Regions from separate parts of the Streptomyces sp. NPDC057438 genome, predicted to be linked through region 1. Evidence: riboswitches for the same ligand, from Rfam matches in the RefSeq annotation. Region 1 holds a riboswitch; each other region holds the start of a gene.
The links. A riboswitch is a leader RNA that binds a small molecule or an ion and turns the genes downstream of it on or off. The one in region 1 is predicted to bind cyclic di-AMP.

Region 1 (7,660 bases):
GCGCGAGGACGTCCAGGAGTACCTCTGGGAAAAACTGGACGCGCTGTTGTCCAGTGCGCCGATCGACTACGTGAAGTGGGACTTCAACCGCTGCTTCACGGATGCCGGCTGGCCCGGCGAGCCGTACCCGCAGAAGCTGTGGGTCGAGCACGTGCACGCCTTCTACGCCCTGCTGGACCGGCTGCGCGCCGCGCACCCGGGGGTGGCCTTCGAGTCGTGCTCCGGCGGTGGCGGCCGTATCGACCTCGGGGTGATGGCCCGGACGGACCAGGTCTGGACGTCGGACAACACCGACCCGCTCGACCGGCTCGCCATCCAGCACGGCTTCAGCCAGATCCACCCGGCCCGGACCATGGCCGCGTGGGTCACCGACAGTCCGAACAACCAGCTCAACGGTCGCGTCAGCACGCTGCGGTTCCGCTTCGTCAGTGCCATGGCGGGCGTGCTCGGGGTCGGCGGCGACCTCACCGAATGGACCAAGGAGGAGCTCGCCGAGGCGGGGGAGTGGGTCGAGCTGTACAAGCGGATCCGGCCCGTCGTGCAGCGCGGTGATCTTCACCGGCTGCGGCCGCCGACGGGCGGGCTGAGCGCCGTGCAGTACATCCACGGTGACGAGGTCGTGGTCCTGGCCTGGCTCCAGGCGCAGCACTACGGTGAGCCGCCCGCCCCGGTCCGGCTGCGTGGACTGGATTCGGCAGAAACGTATGAATGCCGTGAAACGGGCGAAGTGCACCGAGGGGCCGTGCTGTTGCATCACGGGCTGTCGACGGGCCTGCGTGGTGACTTCGATGCGACGGTTATCCACCTGCGTCGCACTTGAGCGATCTGTCCGAATTGCAGTCGTAATTCCAACAAGACCTGGAATAAAGCCTACTGGCACGTAGGGGCGTGAGCAGCGTCATATTCGTGACGTTCCGCTGTCGCCATGTGCACGTAATTCGGGCAGGTTTCCAGGGCGGTTGGGAAATGGGCGGGACCGGTCTTTTACGGAGCGTGAGGGTGGATTGATGTAAGGATCAGGTAGGAAGACACACAGGAAGTCCCAATGGTTGTCTCTATGGGCACAAGTCGCTTACGTTCGGCGTCAATCCGGACGGACGCCCAATCCTGCCGCCGACCGGAGCCGCACACCGACCCGATCCACGGCAGGAGCGGGGGACCCACAGGAATCACCGCCTGTTCCGGTTCCCGGAACGGCTAGGGGTAAAGCCGTGCGCGAGCACGGCCGGACATCTCCAGTCCGCACCCGACAGCTCACCTCGCAGGCGCCGGAGAGGAATTCGTCATGCCCGCGAAGGGTAAGCACCGCCGCCCCAAGTCCCAGCGTTTCACCCGTTCGATCGCCGCCGCCGGGACCGGTGGCGCGGCGCTCGCGCTGCCGCTGATCGGGGCCGCCGGCGCCCAGGCCGCCACCCCGGCGGCCACGGTCTCGGGTGTGTCCGAGAAGACGGCAACGATCACCACCGAGCAGGCCGTGGCCGAGGCCGGTGCACGGATCGAGCAGGCGGAGAAGGCCGCTCAGGCGGAAAGGACCGCCACCAAGAAGACGGCCAGGACCTACTCGGTGAAGGTCGGCGACTACCTCGCGAAGATCGCGGACGAGCAGGACGTCGAGGGGGGCTGGAAGCGCCTCTACTCGGACAACCGCGCGGCGATCGGCTCCGACCCGTCGCTGATCCACCCGGGTCTGAAGCTGTCGATCGGCGGGCAGGCCGCGGGCGGTTCCTCGCAGTCGTCGAAGCCGCAGCTGTCGCAGTCGTCGAAGGCCGCCGAGTCGTCCGGGACGTCGCAGTCGTCGAAGCCCTCCGGTTCCTCGAAGCAGGAGTCGAAGGACACCCAGGCGTCGGCCTCCACCTCGAACGGCCAGTCCTCGTCGGCCAACGGCTCCGGCTTCAGCGTGCCCATCCAGGGCGCCGCCGTCGGCACCGCCTACAAGACCGCCGGCAGCATGTGGTCCAGCGGTTACCACACGGGCGTCGACTTCGTGGCCCCGACCGGCACCGCCCTCAAGGCCGTGGGCGCGGGCACCGTCGTCTCCGCCGGCTGGGGCGGCGCGTACGGCAACCAGGTCGTCATCAAGCTGGCCGACGGCTACTACGCCCAGTACGCCCACCTCTCCTCGATCTCCGTCTCCGCGGGTCAGTCCGTGAGCGGCGGTCAGCAGATCGGTCTCTCGGGTGCGACCGGCAACGTCACCGGGCCGCACCTGCACTTCGAGATCCGCACCACCCCCTCCTACGGCTCGGACCTCGACCCGCTGGCCTACCTCCGCTCCAAGGGCGTCAGCGTCTGAGGCCCCGCTCCTCGACCGCCGCGAAGGCCGGCCCCGCTCAGTCGGGGCCGGCCTTCGCGGTTCCCTGGCACGGTCCCGGGGCGCGCGCTCGTGTTGCGGTCCCGTGGCATGGCCGACCTGGGCCTCGACAGGGGGTGCGCGGGAGGACACAGTGATCTCCGCAAGCGCTTTCTGCGCGGGGTGGCCCTGTGGGGGCTCCGTGTGGGGAGTCCATGCCCGTGACGCGTCGCCGACGACAGGAGTGTCATGACCACCCGTAGAGCTTTCGGGGTTCTCGCGGCCGGCGCCGCCCTCGCGGCGCTCGGCCCGGCCGGGACGGCGACCGCGCACGCGCCCCGGCGCCGGCTGATCGCCGCCGACGACTTCCGGCACGGACTCGGGTGCTGGGCGGTGGAGTTGGAGCGGGGCGGGGAGGTCACCGCCTCGCGGGGGGTGCTGGAGGTCGACGTGCCGGCCGGAGCCACGGTCTGGTTCAGGCGGCGGCTGGACGGGCCGTACGCCGTCGAGTACACGGCCACGCCGGTCTCGGCGGGCGGGGCCAACGACCGGGTCTCCGACCTCAACAACTTCTGGAACGCCGTCGACGTGCGCTCGCCCGATGATCTGTTCGCCACCCCCCGCGCGGGCGCGCTCGCCGAGTACGACCACCTGAAGGCGTACTACGTGGGGTACGGCGCCAACACGAACACGACGACACGCCTGCGCCGGTACGTCGGTGAGCCGGGCGTGCGGCCGCTGATCCACGACTACACCGAACCGCTGCTCGTCGCGAACGCGCCGCACCGTGTGCGGATCGTGTCGGACGGGTCGAAGGTCCAGTGGTGGAACAACGGCCGGCTGGTCTTCGACCATGTGGACCACGCGCCGTACACGCGTGGGCATTTCGCTTTCCGCACCACTTGGAGCCATTTCCGGATCGAGGACTTCCGAGTGTGGAGATTGCGGGGTCACCACTGAGCCGCGGCGGGGGCGAGCGGGCTGGGGGATGGTGGGGTTCCGCCATCCCGGCCTGCGGTATTCCGGGTTGACCAACACTTGACGCGTGGTCTATCTCACCGTCCGTCAAGCCCTTATTACGGTCGCGTAGGTCACATGCGAAGGTGAATCATGGGCCGATGTGGCAGACGATTCGAATGACAGCAGAACGATGATCGGGTCGTACGTGGCGCTGGGGGACAGCTTCACCGAGGGCGTCGGCGATCCCGGGCCCGACGGGCGGTTCGTCGGCTGGGCCGACCGGTTCGCGGTGCTCCTCGCGGACCGGGTGCCCGAGGGCGACTTCGACTACTCCAACCTGGCCGTGCGGGGAAAGCTCCTCGACCAGATCGTGGCGGACCAGGTGCCGAGGGCGCTGGAGCTCGCGCCGGATCTCATCTCCTTCTGCGCGGGCGGCAACGACATCATCCGTCCGGGCACCGATCCCGACGAGGTCGCCGAGCGGTTCGAGCGGGCGGTGTCCAGGCTCACCTCGGCGGTCGGCACGGTCATGGTGACCACCGGGTTCGACACCCGTGACGTACCCGTGCTGAAGCATCTGCGGGGCAAGATCGCCACGTACAACCTGCATGTGCGGGCCATCGCCGACCGGTACGGGTGTCCCGTGCTGGACCTGTGGTCCCTGAAGACGGTGCAGGACCGGCGGGCCTGGGACCTCGACCGGCTCCACCTGTCCCCGGAGGGGCACACCCGGGTCGCCCTGCGGGCCGGGCAGGTGCTGGGCGTCGACATCCCCGCCGACCCGGACCAGCCGTGGCCCCCGCTGCCGCCGCGCGGCACGTTGGAGATGCGGCGGGACAACATCCAGTGGGCCCGGGAGTACCTGGTGCCGTGGATCGGGCGGCGGCTGCGGGGGGAGTCGTCCGGGGACCACGTCTCGGCGAAGGGGCACCTGTCGCCGGACGACATCAGGGAGCGGATCGGCGTGGTGGCCTGAGCGGGGGTGCCTCCGGCGGTTGGCCGAATCTGATGCGGGCCCGTAGCCGGGGGCGCTGGGGTGAGGCGCGTGGGGTCGTGGGGGTGCGGGTCGGCGGGCGGGGTTCTGGCCGTCGGGGTTGCTCGCGCAGTTCCTCGCGCCCCTGAGGGGGCGGGCTGGTCGCGGCCGGGGTTTGGGTGTCGTGGTTGCTCGCGCCCCTGGCGGGGCGGTTGTGCGAGGGGGTCAGCGGGTAGCAGCTGTCAGAACTTCGCGGGTCAGGCCCAGCTCGTGGGCCAGGGCCTCGTCGGCCCACTGCTGGGCCCGGGTGCGGGAGACGGTGCCGCCGTAGGACGTCAGCTGGACGGCCAGACCGTCCAGGAGGGCGGTGAGGCGCAGGGCCGTCGCCGAGGGGTCCGGGCAGTGGAACTCCCCGGCCGCCACGCCCGCCCCGATGACCTCGGTCAGGGCGGCCTTCCACCGGGCGTCCAGTTCGCGGGTGACCTCGCGCAGGGCCGGATCCCGCAGGGCGGCCGACCAGCCCTCGATCCACAGCCGCCAGCCCTTGGCCGGGCCGGTCGGCGCGTACCAGCGGACGGCCGCACGGAGCCGGCGCAGTGCCGTGGTGCGACGGCCCAGCAGCTTGCGGAGATGGGCGAGGTCGTCCTCGGCGGCGTACCGGAAGGCCTCGGCCACCAGTCTTTCCTTGGTCGAGAAGTGGTACAGCACCAGGGCGTTGCTCACCCCGAGGACGGCGGCGACGTCCGCGATCCGCACCGCCGCGACGCCCCGCTCCTCGATCTGCTCGACGGCGGCCCGGAGCAGCTCCGCGCGCCGCTCGGCCACACTCAACCGCACCCTGCCCACGCGGCAACCCTACCCAGGCCCGCGTACCGCCGCGGCGTCGCTCAGCGGTGCCGACCGAATCTCTCCGTGATGGCCGGTACCCGGTCGGCGGCGAGGGCGTGGGCGGCGGCCCGGGGAGTCGTGCCGTCGGTCCCGGCCCGGGTCAGCATCAGGTCGACGAGGGCGCGCATGGAGCGGCGGACGTGGGTGAACGCCTCGTCGGCGGTGGGGCCGATGTCGCCGAAGAGGGTCCACCACCACCAGGCGTTCGTCCCGGAGTTGACCACGACATCGGGCAGGACGGTGACCCCCCGGCCGGCGAGCGCCTCCTCGGCCGCCGGCAGGACGGGCATGTTGGCCGCCTCGACGATCAGCCGGGCGGTGACGCGGTGCTCGTTGGTGGAGTCGATCGCGTAGGAGACGGCGGCGGGGACCAGCACGTCGGCCTCCGCGGCCAGCCAGGCGTCGGCCGGCGCCTCCCGGTCCGCGGGGCGCAGCGCCGAGCGGTCGACCGTGCCGTGCGGGTCGCGGGCGGCGAGCAGCGCCTCGACGTCCAGGCCCGCCGGGTTCGTGATGGTGCCCTTGATGTCGGCCACGGCGACGATCGTGAGCCCGGCGCGGGCGAGGAAGCGGGCGGTGGCCCCGCCCATGGTGCCCAGGCCCTGTACGGCGACCCGCGTCCCGGCGTACGGTGCGGCGGCCCGGTCCAGGACCGTGAGCACGGACTCGGCGACACCGCAGCCGCCGACCAGCTCGTCGAGACCGATGCCGTCCACCCGGACCGCGAACGCGTCCGCGAGGCGCCGCCGGGCGGACGCCTCGTCGTCGAGGAGGGGGTACACCGCCTGGATCGTCGACACGAGGCCCGCCTCCACCGCCGCGCGGTCCATCAGGTCCTGGGTGAGTCCGAGATCCTCACCGGTGGTCCAGAAGTGCTCGATGTACGGGCGCACCGCGCGCAGATAGCGGACGAGGACGCCGTACGCCCCCGGATCCCGGGGGTCGAAGTCGATGCCGCCCTTGGCGCCGCCGAGCGGCACGTAGCGGCTCTCCGGGTCGTAGTGCAGCGCCTCTTTCATGGTCATGCCACGAGCGAGCCCGGCGACCTCGTCGAGGGTGCAGCCCGGCCGCATCCGCAGACCTCCGCTGGAGACCCCGCGCACCAGCCGGTCCACCACGAGAAAGCCCTGTCGGCCCGTGACGTGGTCGGTCCAGGTCAGGGACACGAACGGGGGCGTGGTCATGGGACTCCTCGGGTCGGCCCGGCGGGCGGGCAAAAAGGGAGCGAAGAATGCGGACGGCGGGAACAAGGAGACCTACTGAATAGTTGGTCAGTATTGCACCGCGCGGCGCCGGGTCGGACCGGGCGCCGCCACAGGGGCGGCCCATAATGGGATGCCTGAGCGAATTCACCAGGAGGTGCCGTGTCCGGTTCCGGATCCCGTTCTCTCAGCTCGGGGCTGCGTGCAGCGCGGCCCGCCGCCTTCGGCGCGGACCCGAGCGGTGCCCGAATGGAGCGGATCCGCAGATCCCCGCACTTCGCGAACGGGGTCTTCGTGAATCCCGAGGGCGCCCAGGTCCGTCCCTCCGGCGGCGCCGCCGTGGAGATGGCCAAGGGCTGGTTCCGCAAGGACGAGCGGGTCAGGCGGGCCCCCGCGGGGCTGATCCCCGTGCACGCCACGACCCTCGCCGACCTGGCCTCGCCCCCGGCGAGCGGGCTGCGGATCACATGGATGGGCCATTCGAGCGTGCTCGCCGAGATCGACGGGCACCGGGTGCTCTTCGACCCCGTCTGGGGCGAGCGCTGCTCCCCGTTCGCCTTCGCCGGGCCCCGGCGGCTGCACCCCGTGCCGCTGCCGCTGGCCGCGCTCGGCCCGGTCGACGTCGTGGTCATCTCGCACGACCACTACGACCACCTGGACATGCCCTCGATCAAGGAGCTGGCGGGTACGGACACCGTCTTCGCCGTCCCGCTCGGTGTGGGCGCCCATCTGGAGCACTGGGGCGTCTCCGCGGACCGGATCCGTGAGCTGGACTGGCAGGAGGCGACGAAGGTCGGCGGTCTCACCCTGACCGCGACCCCCGCCCGGCACTTCTGCGGCCGGGGCCTGCGCAACACCCAGCACACGCTGTGGGCCTCCTGGGTCGTCGCCGGTGACGAGCACCGGATCTACCACAGCGGCGACACCGGCTACTTCGGCGGCTTCGCGGACATCGGCGCCGAGCACGGCCCGTTCGACATCACGATGATCCAGGTCGGTGCCTATTCCGAGTTCTGGCCCGACATCCACATGACCCCCGAAGAGGGGCTGCAGACCCATCTCGACCTGCAGGGCGGCGAGCCCGGCGGGGTGATGATGCCGATCCACTGGGCGACGTTCAACCTGGCGATGCACGCCTGGGCCGAGCCGGGCGAGCGGATGATGTGGGCCACGCACGGCGCGGGGGTCACGATGGCCGCCCCGCACCCGGGCCGGCCGTTCGAGCCGCGGAGCACACCGCCGGTGGACCCGTGGTGGCGTGCCGTGTCCCAGCAGCCGACCGGCGGCTGGGCGGCCTGGCCGCCCGTGGGGGACCGGCTGGACCTGGTGGCCGAGAGCTGAGAAAACCCC
Region 2 (7,660 bases), on a different contig from region 1:
TGAACGGGACCTCGCTCTTGGTCGCCTCCAGCAGACCCTCCTCGACGGCCGCCATTCCGGCCTGGACATCGGCTTCGAGAGCCTGGTCCCGCGCGCTCAGCCCGAACGGCTCGACGACGGTCACGAGGGTTCTCCTGTCTGCTGACGTCTGATGACGGTCACACGGTCGGTCTAGGTCGCTCTCACGGTCGATGACACGGTTTGTCGATCTGTCGCTGTCATCACCCGAGTCAGCGTATCCGGTCACCTTTCGATCACCGCGAGCGCCCACGGCTTCGCCTCGAGTGGTATGGGACCGCACTCCTCCCATTCTTGATCAACTGATACACGCCGATATCCATCGACGCGCATGCCGCACCTGTCCGCGCACCCACCGGCACCCCTGCCCGCACCCTGCTCCGCACCCCCGCCCACGCATCCGCTCGCGCGCCCGCCCGCGCCCACCCGCGAACGGATACCCGCCCTCCCCCGCGGAACGCCTCCGCGCCTCGCTCACCGCCTCGCCCGCACCCCAGCCCTCACCCCCGCCCCACCGCGTCCCACCCCGAGCCGGCCGATTCCCCACGCACTCGACCACCCATTTCTAACCTTTTGCACCCTTTCCCCTTGGCCCGAGTTGACCGATTTGCCGCTTACTTTCATTTCACCCGACTCCTCCCGTGAGTTGAGTCACCAGCCGCCGTCGACCCTCCGCGCGAGACCCACACCCCGCGCCGTCGACTTTCCCTTTGCGCTAGGCAAGTTGAGCCGCGAAACAGATAGCCGATCTTGGGTCGAATCACAGCAAACTCAAGGTCAACTGGATCAAAGCGCCAAACCGGGACTTGTTCCAGTCGTGTGCTCTCGCATACGTTCACACCTCGTCCGGACGGACCGCCGAATCCTGCCGCCGCCCCGGACTCCCCACCCATCACCACTCATCCACGCACGGCAGGAGCGGGGGACCCAGGTAAGCCGTCGGTCCGATGACCCCCAATCGGACCGGCTAGGGGTGAAGCCACGCGCAGTACGCCCGGCGGACGCGGCACGCACAGCGACCGCCGGGACGACGCGCGAGGCCGGGCATCTCCAGCCCGAACCCGACAGCTCACCTCGCAGGCGACGGAGAGGAATTCAGCATGCCCGCACAAGGCAAACACCGTCGTCCCCGAAGCAACGCGCTGACCCGCGGCATCGTCGCCGCCGGCACCGGCGGGGCCGCGCTGGCCCTTCCGCTCACGGTCGCCACGACCGCGAACGCCGCCGCCCCGGCCCAGGCCGCCACCTCCGTGCAGTCGGCCCCGCAGGCCGCGCCCGCCGCGGTGCTGCCCAAGTCCACGACGTACACCGTGGTCTCCGGCGACACGCTCTCCTCCATCGCGCGCAAGCACCACACCAAGGGCGGCTGGCAGCAGCTCTACAAGAACAACCGCGCGGCCATCGGCGACAACCCGGCGCTCATCCGGCCGGGCCTGAAGCTGAAGCTGAACGGGACCAAGGCGGCCACGGCCCAGAAGTCGTCGACCGCGTCCAAGACGTCCACGGCCACGCAGGCCTCGGCCAAGACGTACGCGAACAACCTCGACGGCTGGATCCGCGAGTCGCTGGACATCATGGCGCAGAAGGGAATCCCCGGGACGTACAACGGGATCTACCGCAACATCATCCGCGAGTCCTCGGGCAACCCGCTGGCGATCAACAACTGGGACTCCAACGCCGCCGCGGGCACCCCCTCGAAGGGCCTCCTCCAGGTCATCGACCCGACGTTCGCCGCGTACCACGTCTCCGGCACCCCGTACGACCCGTACGACCCGGTCGCGAACATCACGGCGGCGTGCAACTACGCCGCCGACCGGTACGGCTCGATCGACAACGTCTTCGGCGCCTACTGAGCCCTGCGGCTCCCCCTTCTCCATCTGTTCCCCTGGGCCGGCGGGCCCAGGGGAACAGCCCGTTCACGGGAAGAGTCGCTCCAGCACCACCGCGATGCCGTCGTCCTCGTTGGAGAGGGTCACCTCGTCGGCGACGGCCTTGAGTTCGGGGTGGGCGTTGGCCATGGCGACCCCGTGCGCGGCCCAGTCGAACATCGGGATGTCGTTGGGCATGTCACCGAAGGCGATGGTCCGGTCCGAGGTCAGCCCGAGATGGTCGGCGGCCAGGGCGAGGCCCGTCGCCTTCGTGATGCCGCACGGCTGGAGTTCGACGGTGCCGGGCCCCGACATGGTGACCGTCGCCAGCGAGCCGACCGCCATCCGCGCCGCCGACGCCAACTCGTCGTCCGACAGATAGGGATGGCGCAGCAGCACCTTGCTGATCGGCTCGCACCACAGATCGTCCCGGCGCGGCACCTGGACCGCGGGCAGCGTGGGGTGGGGCATGAGGTAGCCGGGCTCGATCAGGGTGAGGCCGTCGACCCCGTCCTGGTCGACGGCGGCGTACACCTGTCCGACCTCGGCCTCGATCTTGCCGAGCGCGGTCTCGGCGAGCTCCCGGTCCAGGGTGACGGACCAGAGCAGCCGGTCCGCGCCGTGGTCGTACAACTGCGCGCCCTGTCCGCACACCGCGAGCCCCCTGCCGCCGAGATCCTCCAGCAGTGGGCGCACTCTGGGCGCCGGCCGTCCTGTCACCACGAGGTGCCGGGCACCCGCCCCCGTGGCCCGCGCCAGCGCGGCGAGGGACCGGTCGGAGAGCGTGTCGTCACTGCGCAGGAGCGTTCCGTCCAGGTCAGTGGCGATGAGTGAATATGCGGTGGGAGCGGCCATGATCAGAGAATACGGATGCCACACCCCATCGGTTCGACGGGAACCGGACGACGTCCGGCATCCCGACCACCGTGACCGGCCCCCACGTCAACATCCTTTGCCCGAACGGTAGTTCAGCGGCGCGCTCGCGGCCTGCGGGCCCGGGCACCGCCTCCCGCCGATCACGGACACGCCCTCCCGCCCCTGCGTCGCCGGGGGGATGCCGTGTCAGCCGCAATGACGCGGACCCCGTCCCGCACCCTGCCTCCACCACCGGCACCCCCGCGACCCCGCAACCCCGCCGCCGGCGATCCCGTGCAGTTCCGTACGTCCGCCCTACGTCCGCTCGCACCTCCGTCCACACCTCCGTCCGTACGCCGTCAAGGCCCCGCGCCCCGACCGCGGGCCCACACCCACGACTCGGCGCGCACGACCCGCGCCACCTCCCGCCACCACGGCCGGGCCGGTCCGGGCGGCGGCCGGGGCGTAGCCGTGGCCGGTTTCGCGGGGGCGCGCCGACGGCCACCACGCCCCGGCCGCGCGCCACCACACGCACCCGCGCGCCGGTCTTGGCCACCGCCAGGACCGCGGGGTCCACCCCCGTACGCGGACCCGTACCCGGACTCGACCCCCGCCCCGGCTCACCCGAACCACCCGAGCCCTCCAGGCCACCCGCGCCACCCGAGCCACCCGGGGAGGACCAAGCCGGAACCTTTCTCCCGCTCTCCCCTCTATGGGGACATTGCGAACTCTTCAGACACTCCCCGATCTTGGCACCGCCCCGTAACGTGTGCCGCGACCAGAGGAACGACGGAAAGCACGAGAGCGAGGCAGCACCCGATGCCCCCCTTCGATGTCCCCGAAGGTGATCCCTTCGACGTCCCCGAGGGCCACCCCTTCGGGCCGCACAACCTCCCCTACGGCGTCTTCTCCCCCGCCGGCTCCGACGCCCGTACGGTCGGCGTCCGCCTCGGCGACCACGTCCTGGACGCCGCCGCGGCGGCCCACGCCCTCGGCTCCCCGTACGGGGCGCTGCTGGCCCACCCCACGCTCAACCCACTGCTGGCGGCGGGCCGTACCGCCTGGTCGGACCTCCGCCGGGCGCTGACCGCGTGGCTCACGGTGCCCTCGCACCGGGAGACGATCGCGCCACACTTCCACGCGCTGTCCGGCGTACGCCTTCATCTGCCGTTCGAGGTGGCCGACTACGTCGACTTCTACGCCTCCGAGAACCACGCGCGGAACGTGGGCCGGATCTTCCGGCCCGACTCCCCGGACCCGCTGACCCCCAACTGGAAGCACCTGCCGATCGGTTACCACGGCCGGTCCGGCACGGTGGTCGTCTCCGGCACGGAGGTGGTGCGGCCGTCCGGGCAGCGCAAGGCACCCGCCGATCCGGCGCCCGTGTTCGGCCCGTCGGTACGCCTCGACATCGAGGCGGAGGTCGGCTTCGTGGTGGGCGTCCCCTCGGAGATGGGGCGGCCGGTGGGGCTGCGGGACTACCGCGACCACGTCTTCGGGCTCTGCCTGCTCAACGACTGGTCCGCCCGCGACCTGCAGGCCTGGGAGTACGTTCCGCTCGGCCCGTTCCTCGGGAAGTCCTTCGCGACGTCGGTGTCGGCGTGGATCACTCCGCTGGAGGCGCTGGACGAGGCGCGGGTGTCACCGCCGGAGCGCACGCACCCCCTCCTGCCCTATCTGGACGACTCAGGGCCGGACGTCGACCTCGGGGGGTACGACCTCCGGATCAGCGTCGCGATCAACGGGCAGGTCGTCTCGGAGCCGCCGTTCTCCACGATGTACTGGACGGCCGCGCAGCAGCTGGCCCACATGACGGTCAACGGAGCGTCCCTGCGTACGGGCGACCTCTACGGGTCCGGCACCGTCAGCGGAGCGGAGCCGGGCCAGCGGGGCTCGCTGCTGGAACTCACCTGGAACGGGCGGGACGTCCTGGACCTCCCCGACGGCAAGCGCACGTTCCTGGAGGACGGCGACGAGGTCACCCTCACGGCCTGGGCACCGGGCCCGGGCGGGACACGGGTGGGGCTGGGCGAGGTCAGCGGACGGATCCGGGCCCGGGACTAGAGGACGCCGGAGGCGGGACGGGGTGGTGCCGGGGGCGGCGGGTAGACGGACCGGATCGCGTGCGCTCGGTGCTCCGGCGGCTGGGGGCGGCGCCTCGCCGTAAGGGCGGCACCTCGTCGGCAGCGCCGCGCTCGCCGCGGATGCTCGCGCCGTTCCCCGCGCCCCTCGGAGGCGCGCGGCCGCTGCCTCCGCCCGCCCGCCATACGACGTCGGCCATGCGTGTCGACGCGTTCCGGCCACCGGCCCCGGGTCCCAGCCACTGACCCTCTCATCCCACCCCCTGGACAACCCGGTGGCAGATCTTCCTCATGCGCCCGGAAAACCCCAGTTCAGAGCAGCCCGACCCGGTCGGCGACATGGCGCAACACTCCGGCAACATTTCCTTCCCCACCATTTCGGTATGGTTCGAAACATGCCACCCACCGACCGCGTCCGAGAGCACGCCGGCCAGGGCGCGACCACCGTCGCCGCCCACCGTGCGCGCCGTCGGCTGCGTGCGGACCAGGCGCGGCAGCTCGCCGACCTCCTGCGCCGCCAGCTCCTCACCGGCGGCTTCGGGGACGGCCCCCTCCCCCACGAGTCCACCCTCGCCACCGACTACCGCGCGACCCGCAACACGGTCCGCGAGGCCCTGGACCTGCTGCGCGCCGAGGGCCTGGTGGAACGGTTCCCCGGCGTCGGCACCGTCGTCGTCGCCCGGAAGTACCCCCACGGGCTCGACCGTCTGAAGGGACTCGCGGAAACCCTCCGCGAACACGGCACGGTCACCAACGAGGTCCGCACCATGGGCCCCGCCCCGGCCCCCGCCCCCGTGGCCGACCGCCTCCACCTCCCGCCCGGCACCGACGTCCTCTACATCGAACGCCTGCGCCGGCTGAACGGCCTCCCCCTCTCCCTCGACCTCACCTACATCCCCCTCGCCCTCGGCTCCCTGGACCTCGGCACGGCACTCCTCGGCGCCGACCTGGAGAACACCGACGTCTTCCGCCTCCTGGAGACGATCACCGGCCACCGCCTCGGCCACGCCGAGATCACCCTGGAGGCGGTGAACGCGGACACCCGCTCCGCCGCCGTGCTCGAAGCCCCGCGCGGCTCGGCCGTCCTGATGCTGGAACGGCTCACCCACCTCGCCGACGGCCGGCCCGTCGACCTGGAGTTCATCCGCTTCCGGGGCGACCGCATCTCGATGAGCGGTCTGCTGCACCGCTCCCTCTGACAACCCCCCGCAACAGCCCCTGTTCCGCCCCTCCCTGGAGACAGCCATGCCTTTGGCGCCCCAGCGGGCCGACGTGCCCGTGACCATCGACGAGTCGAAGTGCATCGACGGCTGCACCCTCTGCGTGGACATGTGCCCGCTGGACTCCCTGGCCATCGACGAGAGCAACGGCAAGGCGTACATGCACGTCGACGAGTGCTGGTACTGCGGCCCGTGCGCGGCCCGCTGCCCCACCGGCGCCGTCACGGTCAACATGCCCTACCTGCTCCGCTGAACGCTCCGGTGAGAGGCCCGAACTCCCATGAAGACCACCACAGCCACCACAGCAGTCACCCTGGCCACAGCCCTCCTGCTGCCCCTGACGCTGACCGCCTGCGGCAACGGCAGTGACACCGCGGCGGACGGCGGGACGGTCACCGTCACCGTCGGCTACCAGTCCAAGACCATCAACACCGTCACCGCCGGCACCCTCCTGCGCTCCCTCGGCTACTTCGAGGACGAGCTGAACGCGCTCGGCGGCAAGACCACGTACAAGGTCGACTGGCAGGACTACGCCACCGGCGCCCCCATCACCGCCCAGATGACCGCCGGGAAAATAGACATCGGCTCGATGGGCGACTTCCCGCTGCTGCTCAACGCGGCCCGCGGCAAGCAGCTCGGCAAGCCCACCCGGCTCGTCGCGGCCACCGGCTACAACCTCCGGGGCGGCCTCAACACCATCGTCACGGCCCCGGACTCGAAGCTGGGCACGCTCACGGACCTGAAGGGCAAGAAGGTCTCGACGAGCATCGGGTCTGCGGCCGACGGCACCCTCGTACGAGCGCTGCGCGACGCCGGCCTCGACCCCGACAAGGACATCGAGAAGCTCAACCAGCAGCCGGCCGTCGGCGCCTCCGCGCTCTCCGGCGGCAGCACCGACGCGCTGTCGCAGTTCGTGGCCTGGCCCGGCCTGCTCACGTACCAGGGCAAGGCGAAGGCCCTGTACGACGGGGCCCAGCTGGATCTGCCGACCTTCCACGGCGTGACCGCCCGCGAGGACTTCGCGCAGCAGCGGCCGGCCGTCCTGGAAGCCTTCCTCAAGGCCCAGGCCAAGGCCACGGACTACCTCCACGAGCACCCCGTCGAGGCCGCCGAGAAGGTCGCCGACGCCACCGGCCTGCCCGCCGAGGTCGTCTACCTCTACAACGGCGCCCACGGCATCGCGACCTTCGACCCCGCGCTGAAGCCCGCTCTGATCGCCGCCCTGAAGAAGGACGTACCGATCCTCAAGGCCGCGAAGCTGACGGGCGACGTGGACGTGGACTCCTTCGTCGACGACCGTTACGTGCGCAAGGCGCTCGGCGCCTCGTACGAGAAGCAGCTCGCGGCGGAACCCGCCCCGGCCGCGAGCGAGGTCTGGCCGAAGAACGCCGAGGAGACCACGTCGTTCAAGACACCCGCCGACCTCCTCGCCTACGTCGCCGGGCACAAGGACGGCATCCGCGCCGCGTACGTCCCGGACGCCACCACCGGCACCCAGTGGTTCGCCGACAAGGCGGTGTGGGTGGCCGACGGCGACCGGCTGCTGCCCTTCGTCGCCCCCGCCACGGCGAAGGCGTACGTCGCCGGACACGACGGCGCCGAGGTCATCACCTACGCC
Region 3 (7,660 bases), on a different contig from region 1:
GGCCCCCCGACCGGATCGTCGGGGGAGGGACGCCCCGTCGAGCCAGGTGCGGACGGGTCCGCCGCGCCGGGGGAGGGGCGGCCGGCAGCTCCGGGAGGGTCCGCGGGGACCGTCCGATCGGTGGGAGCGCCCGCGCTCGCCCGCCCGCCCGCACCCGCCTGTCGTTGCGTGCCTGTGCCCGTGCTCCCGTGTGCGCGCGGTTCCTCCGCCCCCGTGTCCGGTGGCGGGGGCACGGCGTCCTGCGGCTCGGTCATGGGCCGCTGGGCGTCCGGACCCGAGCCGGGGCCCGGCTCCGCTGCCGCGTGCTGGTGATCCGTCATGCGTCCATCGTGACCGCCGAGCGGCCCCGATGGCAGTCAGGACGACCCTGGTCGAACCCTGATATCCGCCCGGGGATGTGTTCGAGCCTGCCCGGCCCGAAGATCAGGGGCGTCTCGGGGATCGACCCTGATGCCTCGATCCGCCGTGCGTGTGAATATCGATGGCATGCCGGAAGCCGCAGCACTGCCAGTCGACACTCCGCGGCCCCCGCGCAAGCTCTACCGCAGCAGCGACGGACGCTGGCTCGGAGGCGTGGCGCGAGGGCTCGCCGGACATCTCGGGCTGCCCGTGACCTGGGTGCGGCTCGTGTTCGCCGGCCTCTTCCTCGCGGACGGCCTGGGTGCCCTGGTCTACGCCGCGTTCTGGTTCTTCGTCCCGCTCGGTGTGGGAGGCGTCGACAACCAGCGGCCGCCGGCCCTCGCCACCGAGACCTCACCCGACGGCCGCCGCAGGCTCGTGGCCCGCAAACCCGACCGCGGCCAGATAGTCGCTCTCCTCCTCATGGTCGTCGTGGCCATGGTCTTCGTCGGCAACGTGGATCTCGGCGGGGCCGCCCGGGCGTACCTCTGGCCCACCGTCCTCGTGGCGGCCGGCGTCGCCCTGGTCTGGCGTCAGGCGGACAACGCACGGCGTGCCCGCTGGGCCGAGGTCGGCCGCCGTCGGCGGACGATCACGCTTCTCCGCTCCGGGGCCGGCGTCCTGCTGGTCACCGCGGGTGTGTCCGGGATATTCGTCCTGCAGGGCTCGGCCGCCCACCTGGGCTCGGTGCTGCAGGCCGCGCTCGCGGTGCTCGTGGGCATAACGCTGCTGGCCGGCCCGTACCTCGTCCGCATGACCCAGGATCTCTCCGAGGAGCGCCTGATGCGTATCCGCGCCCAGGAGCGCGCGGAGGTCGCGGCCCACGTCCACGACTCGGTGCTGCACACGCTGACGCTGATACAGCGCAACGCGGACAGCCCGAACGAGGTGCGCCGCCTCGCCCGCGCCCAGGAGCGCGACCTGCGGAACTGGCTGTACAAGCCCGAGGGCACAGGAAAGGACGAGGACGACGAGCCGGACACCCTCGCGGAGGCCGTGCGGCGGAACGCCGCGGAGGTCGAGGACAAGCACGGCGTTCCCCTAGAGGTGGTCGTCGTCGGCGACTGCCCTCTCGACGAAGGACTCACCGCACAGATGCAGGCCGCGCGCGAGGCGATGGTGAACGCCGCCAAGTACGGTGGCGAGGGCGGTGCCGTGCAGGTCTTCGCGGAGGTCGAGGGAAGGACGGTCTTCGTGTCCGTCCGTGACCGCGGTCCGGGCTTCGATCTCGACGCGATACCCGCCGACCGCATGGGGGTCAGAGAATCGATCATCGGCCGTATGGAGCGCAACGGAGGCACGGCACGGCTCCGCGCCGTACCGGACGGCGGCACGGAGGTCGAGTTGGAGATGGAGAGGGCGGAGACGACGTCATGAGTGACGCGAACGGGGCGAACGACCTTGCCGCGGACGGCGGTTCGGGCACTGGCCCGGTCGGGGACCAGCAAGGTGCGACGGGGCGGGGCACCACCGCGGCCGAGGGTGTGCCCGACGAGTCGGGCCGGCCCGACACGCCTTCCACGACCACAGCGGCCGCCCCTGCCGGCGGCCCCGACGTGCCGGCCGGATCGGGGCAGCCCGCCTCGACCGGGCAGCCCGCCCCGACCGGACAGTCCGCCGCGGCCGAAGGCGGGTCCGGGGCCGGAGTCGCCGTCCCCGGGACCGGACGGCATGTCCGGGTCGTGCTGGTGGACGATCACCGGATGTTCCGTACGGGGGTGCAGGCCGAGATCGGGCAGACGGACCGTACGGGTGTGGAGGTCGTCGGGGAGGCGCCCGACGTCGACCAGGCGGTCTCGGTGATCACGAGTACGCGGCCCGAGGTGGTGCTCCTCGATGTGCATCTGCCGGGCGGCGGAGGCGTCGAAGTCCTGCGCCGCTGTTCCGCGTTGATGGCGGACGCCGAACAGCCGGTACGGTTCCTCGCGCTCTCCGTGTCGGACGCGGCGGAGGATGTGATCGGTGTGATCCGGGGCGGTGCGCGAGGCTATGTCACCAAGACGATCACGGGCTCCGACCTCGTCGACTCCATCTTCCGGGTACAGGAGGGCGACGCCGTCTTCTCCCCGCGCCTGGCCGGCTTCGTTCTCGACGCCTTCGCCTCCACCGACGCCCCGCCCGTCGACGAGGATCTCGACCGGCTCACCCAGCGCGAGCGCGAGGTGCTGCGTCTCATCGCCCGCGGTTACGCGTACAAGGAGATCGCCAAGCAGCTCTACATCTCGGTGAAGACGGTGGAGTCCCATGTCTCCGCCGTCCTGCGGAAGTTGCAGCTTTCCAACCGGCACGAGCTGACGAGATGGGCGACGGCGAGACGCCTGGTGTGAGGGGTGGGCGGGCGTCGGCGCCGAAGGCCAGCGCCGGGGTGCGGGGCGACAGCGGCAGCAGGACGGTCGAGGCGGCGCGGCCTTCGCTGATCGAGTTCGTCCTGCCCCGGACGGGCCGTCACCGCTCCGGCTGGACGAAGCCCGGCCGAGCCCGCTGGGGCGGGGCGCGGGCAGCCCGGCCCTCGGCCTGTCCGGAGAAGCCGCTCCACCCCGCCCACCCCAGCGCCAGGCGCCTGCCCAGCCCCGCCTCGCCCTATTGCCTGGCTCTCCCCCGCCGCCCTGCCCCCGTCGGCGGAGGCGTCCTGACCGGGAAGGAGGCGTGCCGGTCAGGGGTCAGGCCACCCGGGTGGCCCCCGCGAAGGGCATCTCGTCGAGCGGGGCCACACGTACCGGGGCCGAGGGGTTAGGGGCGTGGATCATCTGGCCGTTGCCGATGTAGAGGCCCACGTGGCTGATGCCGGAGTAGAAGAAGACGAGGTCGCCCGGGCGGAGTTCCGAACGGGAGACGCGGCGGCCGGCGTTGATCTGGGAATAGGTGGTGCGGGGGAGGGAGATGCCTGCGGCGCGGTAGGCCGCCAGGGTGAGACCGGAGCAGTCGAAGGCGTGCGGGCCGGTGGCGCCCCAGACGTAGGGGCTGCCGAGCTTGGAGAAGGCGTAGGAGACGGCCGCTGCGGCGCGGGAGTCGGGGGCGTCGGCGGTGGCGGAGGCGGGGGAGACCGGGCCGGTGAGGTCGCGGCGGGAGGTGACGGAGGAGCGGGAGGCGTGCGCCGTGGTGCTGCCCGCGGTGCCGAACCGTGCCCGGTCCTCGGTGGTGAGCCGGCCGAGCAGCTGCCGGGCGTCGGACAGCTTCGAGGTGACGGTCTTCTTGTGCCGCTTCAGCTCGGTCTGCCGGGTCTTGAGCGTGCCCAGTTCGACCCGGGCGGCCCCGCGCAGCCGCTCGATCTCCAGCAGCTGTCTCCGGACGCTGGCCACATCCGCCGACTGCCGGCTGCCGACCCGCTCGGCGAGGGCGGCGCCGTCCAGGTACTGGTCCGGGTCGGCGGAGAGCGCGAGCTGCCACGAGGGGTCGATGCCCCCGCGCCGGTACTGCGCCGCCGCCAGCGAACCCAGCTCGTCGCGTGCCGAGTTGAGCCGTTCGGTGCGGCGGGCGGCCTGGTCGCGCAGTTCTTCGAGGTTCTCCTGCGCCGTGTCGGCCTTCTCCTTCGCGCCGTTGTACTTCTCGGTGGCGACCTCGGCCTCTTGGAACAGCTTGTTCACTTTCGCCCTGACCTGGTCGGGCGTGAGCTGCGGCTCGGCGTGCCCGGTGCCGTCGAAACCGGTCGCCGTCGCCGCGCCCGCGAGGGCGAAGGTCGCGGCCGTGCGGACCGTATGGCCGCCGAGTGAGCGCTGTCTGGGCTTGCGGTGCGCTGCCACGTGGAGTCCACGTCCTCTCCGTACGACCGCCGTCCGCGGTACGGACGTCGTCTGTCCGTACGGACCGCCTGGGGGGAGCGGTGGCACGTCCGGCGGCGGCCCGCACAGGGGGAGCGGGACGCCGCCGGACCTTCTCGGCGGTGGTGTCCGACTGCCGCCCCTGGCCGGGCGGCGGTGGGGAGCCGGTCACCTGAGGGAGGACGCTAAACCTGGGTGTGAGGGCACGGTAACGCGTTGTACGGAAGTGGCGTGCACCGACCGCGAGGTGACCGTATGTGACCGTGATCCCGCCCAGGCGCCGCCGACTTCACGCTGAGCGATGACCGATCCGGTCATTTCGGACCACTCGGTGGCGCGGCAGTGCTATGCGGCGCATATATGCAAGATCGGCTCTCCGTGGCCGCGGCGCCATCGCGTTCCGTGACGTGACGGCGACGGCCCCCGTGCCCGGCCGGCCGAGGGCCCCTCATTAGGCTCCGCGCATGGACGTACTCATCCACATCCTCGTCGGGCTCCACATCATCGGCATCGCCTCGCTCCTGGGCGGTTTCCTCACCCAGATGACGGCCATGGGGCGGGGCACCGCCCGCTTCGTGCCCGCCATGCTCCACGGTGCCCTCACCATGCTCGTCACCGGCGTGCTCCTCGTCGGCCTCAACCAGGCCGACGACCAGCCCGTCAACAACATCAAGATCGGCGTCAAGCTCGCCCTGCTGATCGTGATCCTCGGGCTGGTCTACGTGAAGCGGGACGAGGAGAGGGTGGACAAGCCGCTGTTCGGCCTGGTGGGCGCGCTGACCGTCGCGAACGTCTTCATCGCGGTGCTCTGGACCTGACGGCCCCGCGCCCCCCGGCGACCGCGCGGCTACGCCGGTCGCACCACGCTGTGGACCGAGGACTCGCCGTCGTAGAAGACCGACTCCTCGCGGACGTACGTGCCGGGCTTCGGGGCGTGGATCATCATGCCGTTGCCGATGTAGAGGCCGACGTGGCCGATGTTGTCGTAGAAGAAGACGAGGTCGCCGGGCCTGGCGTCGGCGAGGGGGACCGTGGTGCCGGCGGCGACCTGGTCGTAGGTGGTGCGGGGGAGGTCGACGCCGGCGGCCTTCCAGGCGGCCTGGGTGAGGCCGGAGCAGTCGTAGGACCCGGGGCCGGTGGCGCCCCAGACGTACGGCTTGCCGATCTGCGCGCGGGCGAAGGCGATGGCCTTGGCCGCCTTCGTGGCGTACGTGGAGTCGGCGGCCGGAGCGGTGGTGCCGGGGGTGGTGCCGGTGGACGTCCCCGTGCCGGCGGAAACACCCTCCGGGGGCGCCTCCGATCCCCCCTGGCTCGTCCGGGAGTCCTGTCCGTCCTGGGAGTCCTGCGCTTCAGGGGAGTCCTGGGGCGTCGCCTGTGCCGCCTGCTGCCGTGCGAGGTCCTCCGCCTTGCGGTCGGCCTCCTCACGCTCGCGCTGCTCGATCGCGGCGAGCCGGGCCTTCTCCTCGGCGGTGAGGGTGGACAGCAGTTCGCGGGCCTGGGCCAGCTTCGCCTGGACCTTGGCCTTGCTGGCCTTGAGGGTGTTCTGTGACTCGGTGAGCTGTTCGAGGCTGTCGCTCGCCTCCTGGCGCTTCTCCGCCGCCTCGGCCTGGTCGGCGGCGTACCCGTCGACGGTTTCCTTCTGACGGTCCGTCAACCGGTCCATCAGCTGGTTCTGGTCGAAGTAGTCCCGCGGGTCGTCCGCCAGTAGCAGCGAGGCCTGGTCGGGGGCCGTCGCGCCCGCGCGGTACTGGGCCGCGGCGAACGAACCCAGCTCCTCCCGCGTCTCGTTGAGCTTCTCCTGGCGCTTGGCGACGGCTTCGAGGAGGGTCTCGACCTGCTTCTTCTGCCTGGTCGTCCTCTCCTTGGCCGCGTTGTAGGTCTCGGTCGCCGAGCCGGCCTGGCGGTAGAGGTCGCCGACCTTCTTCTCGACTTCCTCCAGGCTCGGCTTGCCGTCGGCGGAGGGCGCGGCCGTGGCCGACTGGGAGAGCAGGGCCACGGAGGTGAGGGCCGCGGTGGCGAGAGCGGGGGTGCGTATGCCCGCGCGCGTTCCGGCCGGACGCGGTTTGCGGTGCGGCGCCATGGTTCGGCGTCTCCTTCCGTTGTCCGCCTACCGAGTTAGCTGTCGGGTTCGGGCGCATGCTTCGGAAGGTTTGCCCTACGGCCCGTGCCGCGTGCGGCGGTCGGGTCGATTCACCCCGGAGAACGGTGGGTCCCCGGCTCCGGCTGCCTCGGAAAGGCGCACCGGACTCGGCGGAGGTCCGTGCGGCCCGGCGACGTTCGCCGGTTGGGTCGTACGGCCCAGAAGAAAAAGCTAGCCAATTCGTGTGGCCCGTGTGAAGGTTGATGTTCGATATGCCCGATACGTTTTCGTGACCTTAGCCTCTTCGGTGCGGCAGGCGGTACGCTCGATCGCTCACCGTCGCACCGTGGTCGCGGTACGTGGCACCGCGGAGCGATACGCGGCGGACGCGGACTTCCCGGGGCGGCCTCCCGCTGTCAGTGCGGGCGCCTAGACTCGGAGAGCGATGAGCAGCCTCTTTGACGACAGCTTCCTGGCGGACCTCCAGGCCCCCCGCGGCCACGCGGAGGAGCCCCCGCCGCCGCCCGAGGACGATCACGTACCGGAGCCGCTTCCGGACGATCTGTTCGGCGGGAAGTTCGACGTGCCTCCGGACCGGGACGCGTACTACCGCGACGGAGCCCCCCGCCCCGCTCTCGACGCGGCGGCGCTCCTGGACGGGCTGAACGACAACCAGCGCGCGGCCGTGATCCACGCGGGCTCGCCCCTGCTCATCGTGGCCGGCGCCGGCTCCGGCAAGACCCGTGTGCTCACCCATCGCATCGCGCACCTGCTCGGCGAGCGGCGCGTCCACCCGGGGCAGATCCTCGCGATCACCTTCACCAACAAGGCCGCCGGTGAGATGAAGGAGCGCGTCGAGCAGCTCGTCGGTCCGCGTGCGAACGCGATGTGGGTCATGACCTTCCACAGCGCCTGCGTCCGGATCCTGCGGCGGGAGTCCAAGAAGCTCGGCTTCACGTCCTCCTTCTCGATCTACGACGCCGCCGACAGCAAGCGCCTGATGGCGCTCGTCTGCCGTGATCTGGACCTCGACCCGAAGCGTTTCCCGCCCAAGTCCTTCAGCGCCAAGATCTCGAACCTCAAGAACGAGCTGATCGACGAGGAGGACTTCGCCGCCCAGGCCACCGACGGCTTCGAGAAGACCCTCGCCCAGGCCTACGCGCTCTACCAGTCCCGTCTCCGCGAGGCGAACGCGCTCGACTTCGACGACCTGATCATGACGACGGTCAATCTGCTCCGTGCCTTCCCGGACGTCGCCGAGCACTACCGCCGCCGCTTCCGGCATGTCCTCGTCGACGAGTACCAGGACACCAACCACGCGCAGTACGCCCTGGTCAGAGAGCTGGTCGGCACCGCCGAGCACCCCGTGGACGTACCGCCCGACGAGTGGGACGTACCGCCCGCCGAGCTCTGCGTCGTGGGT
Region 4 (7,660 bases), on a different contig from region 1:
GGCGACAGGTGCTCCTCGGCGAACCGGAAGACGCCGTAGTAGGAGAAGGTGGCGACCGGGGTCAGGACTCCTGTGACGGCCGTGGCCTCGAGATCGAGTCCGTGGCGGAGAGCCACCGCGACGAGCCAGCCGACCGCGGCCGGAACTCCCGTGCGCAGCAGCGAAGCGTAGAGGTTCATGGGGATGTGCTCCTTGTGCTGGTCAGAGGGATCAGGCGAAGAGTCGGCGCCAGGTCTCGGGGCCGGGGTAGCCGTCGGCGTCGGAGCCGGTCCACTTCTGGGCGTGCTGGAAGTCGACGACGTTGAGACGGTCAGCCTCACCCCACTCGCGGGACGGGCCGACGCGGTAGTGCTTGCCATAGCCCTTGCGCACGAGCTGCTGGCCCAGCAAGAGAATCGAAGCGTTCGACTTGCCGGGTCCGAAGGCGCTTCGGCCGGGGAACGCCGGTGGGCCCGGCTTGGGCGACGTCGACGTGCTGGTCGGCCACTTCGGCATAGGGCCCGGGTCCGTGTGCGTGTTCTCAGGCGTCTGGCCGTGGCCGTAGTGCCCGCCCTCCGTCTCCCAGATGTGCTCGCTGCGATTCGCGTTCCAGGTCGGGGCGCCCATCGGCCAGACGTCCGGCACCCCCCAACTCCGGGCCCAGGCCAGGATCTTGTCGAGACCCTTGGCCCGGGTGTCCCGGACGGTCGCGTACGACTTCCCGTTCACCCGGCAGTACGGGAAGAACAGCGTCTCGACTTGGAGACACACCTTCCCGGTGCGGTTGGTACGGGTGCCGCCGGCGAGGTCGACGACCGACTTGGCCCGGCTGTTCGCCGGATAGAACTGGGCGGTCCTGCCCGTGAAGGGATCCCAGAGCAGATGCGGCGCGACTCCCTTGCCGCCGCCGGTGAAGTACTGCACGAGCTTGTCGAACGCCACGAGATCGGCAGGCTTGGCCGCCGTGGCGTTCTTGTCCCACGTGATGTGCCAGATGACGCGTGGGTCGTACTGCGTGTCGGTGGGTGCAGTGTCGCTGAGCGGATGCCGCTCAGCTCCAGGCAGCCAGAGATCAGGCATGGCGCGTTCCTTGTTCTCCCCCGCGCCTGCTGTTCCGAGCCTACAATCCGAGCTTGCCGGTCACGATCGCGACGATCACTCCCACCACGACCGGCGCCACGAGGGCAGTAAGAGCCAACCGCCTTACGCCGCGGGCCTCTTGCCGCTCCGTCTCGCGCTCTCGCCGCATCTGGGCGACGTCGTCCTCGACGGCTTTGATCCGTACCTCGTCAGTCCGCCGGTCGGCCTCGTACTGGATCTTCGTCACCATCTCGGCGAGCCGCGCGCTGAAGGCAGCGAAGTCGGCGCGCAGGTCGTCACGCATCTGCTGCATGGCCCGCAGCAGTTCCCACGGCGTGGGGTCCTGTCCCGGCGGCGCGCTCACGGTGCTCCCTTCGGCAGCCCCGCGCCGCTGAAGATCAGTCTATGAGTCTTTTCCCTTGCGCTTACATCAGTCCTACTGGGATTCCTCGGAACCGTCTTCGCTCGCTCCAGCGACTCTGCCGCCGACGAACGCCACGCTCAGCGCGAGGGCGGCTACACCGGTGGCTGCCACCAGCTTCATCCCCGCCCCCTGGAACTGCTTGCTCTCGCTGTCCTTCTCGGATACCCGCCCCACGTTTCGTTCGAGGCGGTCGTGGAGGGACTCCCACTGTGCCTCGCTGAGGTCGTCCCGACCGAGGTCGGCCTGCAGAGCGTCCCGCTGGTCCTGTGCAGCCTTGTAGAAGTGGTTCTGACTGTTCTCGTTGGCTGCGAGAGTGGACCTGTGGGCCTCTGCGACTGCATCGATGTTGGCCTTACCCAGGTCCTTGAAGGCCGGGAACTGCTCGATGAGCTTGAGCCGCGCCTCGGTGGCCATCTCGGGCATCGCTGCCGCGAACTTGAGCACCTTGTCCTTGGACAAGTTCCGCCAGGTCTGGATACCCAACTTCCGCTTGACCGCTGAATCGTTCACGTTACCCATTCCCTGACTCCCCTCGTCGCCCCCCATGAGGCATCCCGGATAGTAGCGGTGCCCACCGACAGCCGTGGATCGTGTCGGTTGAGCTGTGCGATCACTTGGAACCGCTGCTACCGCAGCGCCAGCGGCTCGGGAGTGTCTGCCGTGCGGACCCCGGTACAGCTCGGGCATGACGTGGTGGCGCCGACAGCGCGTGTCGTAGCCAGCACCCCTGACGCTCCCTCAACTCGTACGAAAGAGGGTCCCTCAGATGACGTAGGCGCGGTCCCATTTCCTGACCCGCTGTTGCACCTCGATGCTGCCTGACCTGGGAAATTCACATACGTCCACCCAAACGGGTGAGTGGTGCGAAAGAACACAAATCCCCAGTTCCCCTGGGACTTTCGACCGTGAGTAGGCCAAGATCCTGCTGACGACAAGCCCTCGCCACAGTGGTGGGGCGATCCGGGCGGACGCCGAGTCCTGCCGCCGCCCGGATGACCGGTCGACAGAAGTGGATCGGCAGGAGTGGAGGACCCAGCACGACGGGTCGTTGGGACGGTCACGCCATGACCGGGCCGAGCAGCCCTTGGGGTGAAGCTGCGTCAGCGGCCGGGCAACTTCGCCAGCCCGAATCCGACAGGTCATCCTTCACAGGCGGCTGACGCGAAGGTGCAGCCGTCATGCCAACGACGCAGAACAACCCCCAGCCCTCTGGAACCAGCTCCGACGGGGACGGGGGTGATGGGTCCAAGATCCGCAAGTTTGAAGCCGCAGTCATTGTCCTTGTGGGGATCATCGGTGGTTTCACCGCGGCGACAGGGCGACGGATCATGGACCATGTCTCGTATTTCGAGGCGATTTACACAGGCTGCCTAGCAGCCGCCGGCCTGTGTGGCTTCATCATCCTGATGTTGAGGTTCATCCGGGGGCAGTCCTGACCCGGTAGCACGGCAGGAGGGGCCTTGGTATCTGACCAAGGCCCCTTTCCTGTGCTCTCCTTGTTATGAGCCCCATAGCACTGACTTCAAGCGGTTAGGGCTGATTCGGGACATCGCGGGCGTTGCTTGAGAGCGGGACAGATCTGAGTTGCCATGATCGGGCTAGTCAGGTAATCGCCTGGCCGATGTAGTCGTCGGCCGAGCCGCAGTCCTCCACCAGCAGATAGGCGACGTTGCTGCTGCTGGCGGCGAGCGTCCACGTCTGTGCGACACCGCCTTGAGTTCCGGTCCAGCACAGTGCGGCTGTGACGTCGCTGCCCGTGGTGTTGGTCAGGATAGTCTGGACGGAAACGGCGGCGTTCGCTGTGGAGGCTTGCAGATTGTTGACGCGTATCTGATCCTTGTAAATCGTCCCGGAAACGGTGTTCTTGCGGATTCGGTATAGCGCGTAGCTGTCGCTGGCCGCACTGTGCAGTGCCCAGAGTGAAACGCGGTAGGCGCGGCCGACCTTGAACGTGATACTGCCGGTGGTGATGAGGGCCGTCTCCGTGCTGGAGAAGGTGACGTTCGCGGTCAGAGTCTTCTGTGCGACAAATCCGCGCCCCTGGGATTTGCCGTACACGCTGAGGTCTCGGTCGATCGCGAAGCCGCCGGATGTGAGCTTGGCAGTGGACTGGGCCGATGCGGACTGCGCGTCGCGGACGTGCAGCTCGATGGACGAGCCGGCGGCCGATGTATCAGCGCCGTACCCGTTGATGTAGGCAACTCCGTTGCCGCTCAGATCGTTTGCGTAGAGGTTGAACACTCCTCCCGAATAGCCCGGCACGTGGCTTTGCAGGAACACCCCTGTTTCCTGGCTCGAACCAGTCACCTTCGGGGCGCTGAGTGAAACGCTGGGAACTTCGTAGGTGCCGGAGGAATCTGAAGCGTAGGCGATGGCGGTATTGAGTTCTGCCGGTGCTGACTCATCGGCGCTGCCGGAATAGAACTCAATCGATCCGGTCTCCGGATTGGTGTTTCCGGGGCTGATGACAACTCGCTGTCCGCTCGCGGCAGTTTGGAGGGTGCTGCCGGTGAGGACGGCTCCGTTGATCGTCTTACCGTTGATGGCGTCCGCGTCGAGTTTGTCCGCCGTGATTGCCCCGGCCTTGATATGGGTCGCTTCGATCGCGCCCGCCGAGATCTTCGTTGCCGTCACAGCGTTGGCCGCGATCTTGTCCGCCGTGACGGACAACGCGTTCAGCTTGTCCGTGGTGACGGACAACGCCGCGATCTTCTCGGCCGTGATGGCCAAGGACGCAATCTTCTCTGCCGTCACCGCTCCCGCGAGGATCTTGGGCGCGGTGACTGCGCCGTCGGCGATCTGCACGCCCGGCACCACCGGGCGGACGACTGCGTTGTCCCACAGCACGGCTCCGGCGGTCGACTGGTACGTCTCCACCCAGACCGTGGCCGCGGTGGTGTTCGCCGGCGCCGTGACCGTGGCGGCAAGGCGCTGCCACGAGCCGCGAGCTGGGACGTCCACCTGGGCGACACCGAAGCCGACGGTCGCGCCTGTGCCGTCCAACCACCGGGCGTAGAACTTGAGCGCGCCTCCCGCCCAGTCGGCGGACGCGTTGGCGTCGATGGCGAGGTAGAGCTGCTCTCCGCTCAGGATCGGCATCGACGTGACGTTCAGGGACCGTGTCGTGGCGGCCGTCGCCGTGGCGTCGACGCGGAGCGCCTTCGCGGAGCCGTTGCCGCCAGAGACGACGGACCATACGGTCGTGGCGATCGCCGCGGTGTAGGCGCCCTCGAACGAGGGGTCGCTGAGCACGTTCGTACCGCCCGCGACCACCAGTTTGTCCGTGGAGATCGAGGCTGCCGCGATCTCGGTCGCCGTGACCGAATTCGCTGCGATCTCACGGCCCGTGATGACATCGGCCGCCACCTTCCCAGCGATCACCGAGTCAGCCGCGAGCGCGGCGGCGGTCACCGAACCGCTCACGAGGTTGGTCGCGTCGACGATCCCGGTCTTCAGCGCCTCGATGGCAACGGCGTCGACCTGCATGACGGCCGGGGAGCCGGAGACACCCATCGAGGCGTAGTTGAGCCACAAGTAGGGGGTGATGTATCGGACGGCGTCGTGCACGGTGCCGGGTGAGCGCGGGTCGTTGTTGGGGCCGGCGGAGCCCGCGGCTGCGCGGTCCTTGAGGTAGCCGACGACCGTGACCCAGCCGTCCGTGGTCGGCAGCGATCGATACGACGCCGCGATGTAGAAGTGGCTGTTCGGGGTGTTCGCCCCGGCGCGGTTGACCAGGGTGGTCTGGTCTGCGCCCACGCCGAGCACGCCGACGTAGAACGCGTCCGGGCCAGCCGCGAGTTGGGCTGTAGCTCTGATCCGGGCGCTGATCCGGTACAGGACACCGGGCTCGTACGGGACAAGGGTCGTGCCACGAAGCCGGATGAAGCCGCGGGCCTCACCGACGTTCCGGCCGGTGGGAGCGTCCGGTACGCCGGTAAGGTGCGCCCACGTGGCGTCGCTGCCCTGATCGGTGGTCTGCCAGACGGCGGCCTCGCCCATCATGTCGACGAGGCGCTGGCTGGTGGCGTCCGCGAGCGTGCCGCCGAGCGCGCTGAGGGTCACCGCGCCGCTCGCGACTTTGCCCAGCGTCACGGAATTGGCGGCGAGTTTCTCGGCGAGCACCGCGCCGTCCGCGAGCGCGGTGGAGTTGACTGCCCCGAGGGCGAGCGCGGCTTCGGTGACCGCGCCGCGGGCTAGCTTATTTTCGTCGATGATCGCGTTGACGAGGTCATCGGGGACGGCCTTGCGGGCTTGGACCTGCACAGCGGCCGAGGGCTCTCCGGCCGTACCGGAGGTGTTGACCGCGATCAGGCGCACCCACACCGGGTCGTAGGTGTCGGTGGCGAGGGTGACGCTTCCGCCGGCGGCCGTGTGGAAGGCGGCTACTGGGCTGCTGGTGTCCGGTTCGGCGTCGGCGGTCGTCGACAGGTGGACCTGGACTTCAGCCAGGTCGAGCGGAGCAGTCTCCGCGTCCGTCCACGTTCCGGGCCAGGTGACGGTGAGCCCGGACAACGCGGACTCCACCACAGGCGGCCTGGGGGTGGGAGGCGGCGGTCCGTTGTGGGCGACGAAACCGACGGTGCCGTCGTTCTGGAGGCCCAGGCTGCCGCGTAGAGAGCCGTCCTGGTCGTAGACCTCGATCGCCCCGTCCTCGATCGACGAGTACGCCATGCGGGCGGTGCGGGTGGTACGGGCCAGCTGCCGTTCCAGGACGGCGACGCGGGCGGCCAGGCGGGCGATGTCGCTGCTCACGCGGTGCCTCCCCCGTAGGTGAAGCGGTCCGCGCGCTGGAGTTGGATGACGGCCTGCTCCTGGTCCTCGCCGGAGGCGGGTCGGATCTGCCAGCCGACGATGCGGCACCAGGCGTCGAAGTCGGTCCACTGGTCGTGGACCCGGGCCCGTACGTCGTCACCGATCTGCCAGGATCCGAAGCGGGCCGACGGGTGATCGCGGACGGTGATCTCGGTGACCTCGCCGATGACCTGGCGGGAGATGCGTTCCGTGCGGGCGCGGGCGGCCAGCCGGTCGTTCGCCTTCTCTTCCGGCACCTCGAGTAGGTGCTCCAGGCGCAGCCGTCCGTCGCGCACGGCGTCCACGGCGCGGCGCCGGTTGCGGCCCTCGCCCGCGCCGAGGGCGATGACGACCTGGGCGAGGTTGTCGGCGTCGTACTCGACAGGGACGGACTTGACGATGTTCACGCCGGACTCGAAGTGGATGTCTGTGCGGCGGCGGCCGAGGCGGGGCCAGCCGATGCGGATGCGGCCCCGCGGGGTTCCGTTCTGCCAGGCGGCCTCCTCAGTCCACTCGGGGCCGCCTTCGACGGCGACCATGTCCTCGATGACGTCGCCGAGCGAGGGGGTGTCCCACCAGTCGATCCGGTAGGGGTCTTCCGGGGTGCCGACGGTGGCCTTGGAGGTGGTGGCGTCGACCTGGATGCCGAGCTGGCCGTCCGGCTGTTCTTGGCAGTACGCCCACACGTCGCGAATGACCTTGCACGGGTCGGCGTAGGTGTAGGGGCCGCGTCCGTTGAGCTGGCCGTGGAGGTCGTAGCGCCGGTATGGGTAGGAGCCCCAGCCGGAGGCCTCGATGCTCAGCTGCTGGCCCTCAGGGTCGGCTCGCCAAATCAGGCCGCCCCACAACAGTCGTCCGTCACGCTCTGCGTAGATCTTGGTGTTGCCGGGGCCGAGCTGGGAGCGGACCAGGTGGGCCAGGCGAGGTTCTACGGCTCCGGTGAGGCTTCCGGTCGCGGACAGTGCGGGACCGAACTCGACACCGGTCAGCGGCAGATCCCAGGCCAGGACCTTGTTGGTCAGCGCGTCGGTGGTGAGATAGCGGTACGACTGCGACGCCATCGGGCGCGTCCTTGCTCTCCCCCGCGCCGTGATGGGCTTGTGGTGGTGCGCGTCGTGTTAGAGGACGCCTTCAGTGAATTCGACGTCGGCGATGATCGATGTCGAACCGTCGACCGATAGGTCACCGGTCTCGGCCTTGGACATGTAGGTCTGCAGTGACAACGTCTGGGTGGTGCCGCGCTGCGCCCAACTGATGGTGATGTTGTCGGCGATGACGACGGTTTGGCGGCGGACGACGGAGCCCTGGTTGTCGTCGATGACCGTGTTCTCGCCGAAGTCGGAGCCGAGCTTCGTCTGCATGGCGGCGAATACGTCGGCTCGGGCC

Region 2: another riboswitch for cyclic di-AMP. It lies ahead of ACFU5F_RS00675 (transglycosylase SLT domain-containing protein); the one in region 1 lies ahead of ACFU5F_RS26925 (peptidoglycan DD-metalloendopeptidase family protein).
Region 3: another riboswitch for cyclic di-AMP. It lies ahead of ACFU5F_RS01655 (NlpC/P60 family protein); the one in region 1 lies ahead of ACFU5F_RS26925 (peptidoglycan DD-metalloendopeptidase family protein).
Region 4: another riboswitch for cyclic di-AMP. It lies ahead of ACFU5F_RS04385 (hypothetical protein); the one in region 1 lies ahead of ACFU5F_RS26925 (peptidoglycan DD-metalloendopeptidase family protein).

What each region holds. Positions count from the first base shown of each region.
Region 1 covers NZ_JBHVDD010000057.1:21,929-29,588, reverse strand. The annotation lists gene ACFU5F_RS26930 (alpha-galactosidase) at 1-820, shown strand, start outside; cyclic di-AMP (ydaO/yuaA leader) riboswitch at 1,123-1,281, shown strand; gene ACFU5F_RS26925 (peptidoglycan DD-metalloendopeptidase family protein) at 1,286-2,293, shown strand; gene ACFU5F_RS26920 (DUF6250 domain-containing protein) at 2,540-3,250, shown strand; gene ACFU5F_RS26915 (SGNH/GDSL hydrolase family protein) at 3,441-4,226, shown strand; gene ACFU5F_RS26910 (TetR/AcrR family transcriptional regulator) at 4,449-5,069, opposite strand; gene ACFU5F_RS26905 (Glu/Leu/Phe/Val dehydrogenase dimerization domain-containing protein) at 5,111-6,292, opposite strand; gene ACFU5F_RS26900 (MBL fold metallo-hydrolase) at 6,473-7,651, shown strand.
Region 2 covers NZ_JBHVDD010000001.1:135,650-143,309, reverse strand. The annotation lists gene ACFU5F_RS00680 (polyprenyl synthetase family protein) at 1-124, opposite strand, end outside; cyclic di-AMP (ydaO/yuaA leader) riboswitch at 909-1,114, shown strand; gene ACFU5F_RS00675 (transglycosylase SLT domain-containing protein) at 1,119-1,871, shown strand; gene ACFU5F_RS00670 (HAD family hydrolase) at 1,935-2,741, opposite strand; gene fahA (fumarylacetoacetase) at 3,561-4,805, shown strand; gene ACFU5F_RS00660 (GntR family transcriptional regulator) at 5,218-6,021, shown strand; gene ACFU5F_RS00655 (ferredoxin family protein) at 6,068-6,295, shown strand; gene ACFU5F_RS00650 (ABC transporter substrate-binding protein) at 6,323-7,660, shown strand, end outside.
Region 3 covers NZ_JBHVDD010000001.1:342,830-350,489, forward strand. The annotation lists gene ACFU5F_RS01630 (PspC domain-containing protein) at 1-320, opposite strand, end outside; gene ACFU5F_RS01635 (PspC domain-containing protein) at 487-1,776, shown strand; gene ACFU5F_RS01640 (LuxR C-terminal-related transcriptional regulator) at 1,956-2,726, shown strand; gene ACFU5F_RS01645 (NlpC/P60 family protein) at 3,060-4,139, opposite strand; gene ACFU5F_RS01650 (hypothetical protein) at 4,622-4,975, shown strand; gene ACFU5F_RS01655 (NlpC/P60 family protein) at 5,005-6,237, opposite strand; cyclic di-AMP (ydaO/yuaA leader) riboswitch at 6,246-6,420, opposite strand; gene pcrA (DNA helicase PcrA) at 6,683-7,660, shown strand, end outside.
Region 4 covers NZ_JBHVDD010000004.1:49,784-57,443, forward strand. The annotation lists gene ACFU5F_RS04365 (hypothetical protein) at 1-179, opposite strand, end outside; gene ACFU5F_RS04370 (peptidoglycan-binding protein) at 211-1,059, opposite strand; gene ACFU5F_RS04375 (hypothetical protein) at 1,100-1,423, opposite strand; gene ACFU5F_RS04380 (hypothetical protein) at 1,496-2,029, opposite strand; cyclic di-AMP (ydaO/yuaA leader) riboswitch at 2,443-2,654, shown strand; gene ACFU5F_RS04385 (hypothetical protein) at 2,662-2,919, shown strand; gene ACFU5F_RS04390 (hypothetical protein) at 3,086-6,235, opposite strand; gene ACFU5F_RS04395 (hypothetical protein) at 6,232-7,335, opposite strand; gene ACFU5F_RS04400 (hypothetical protein) at 7,393-7,660, opposite strand, start outside.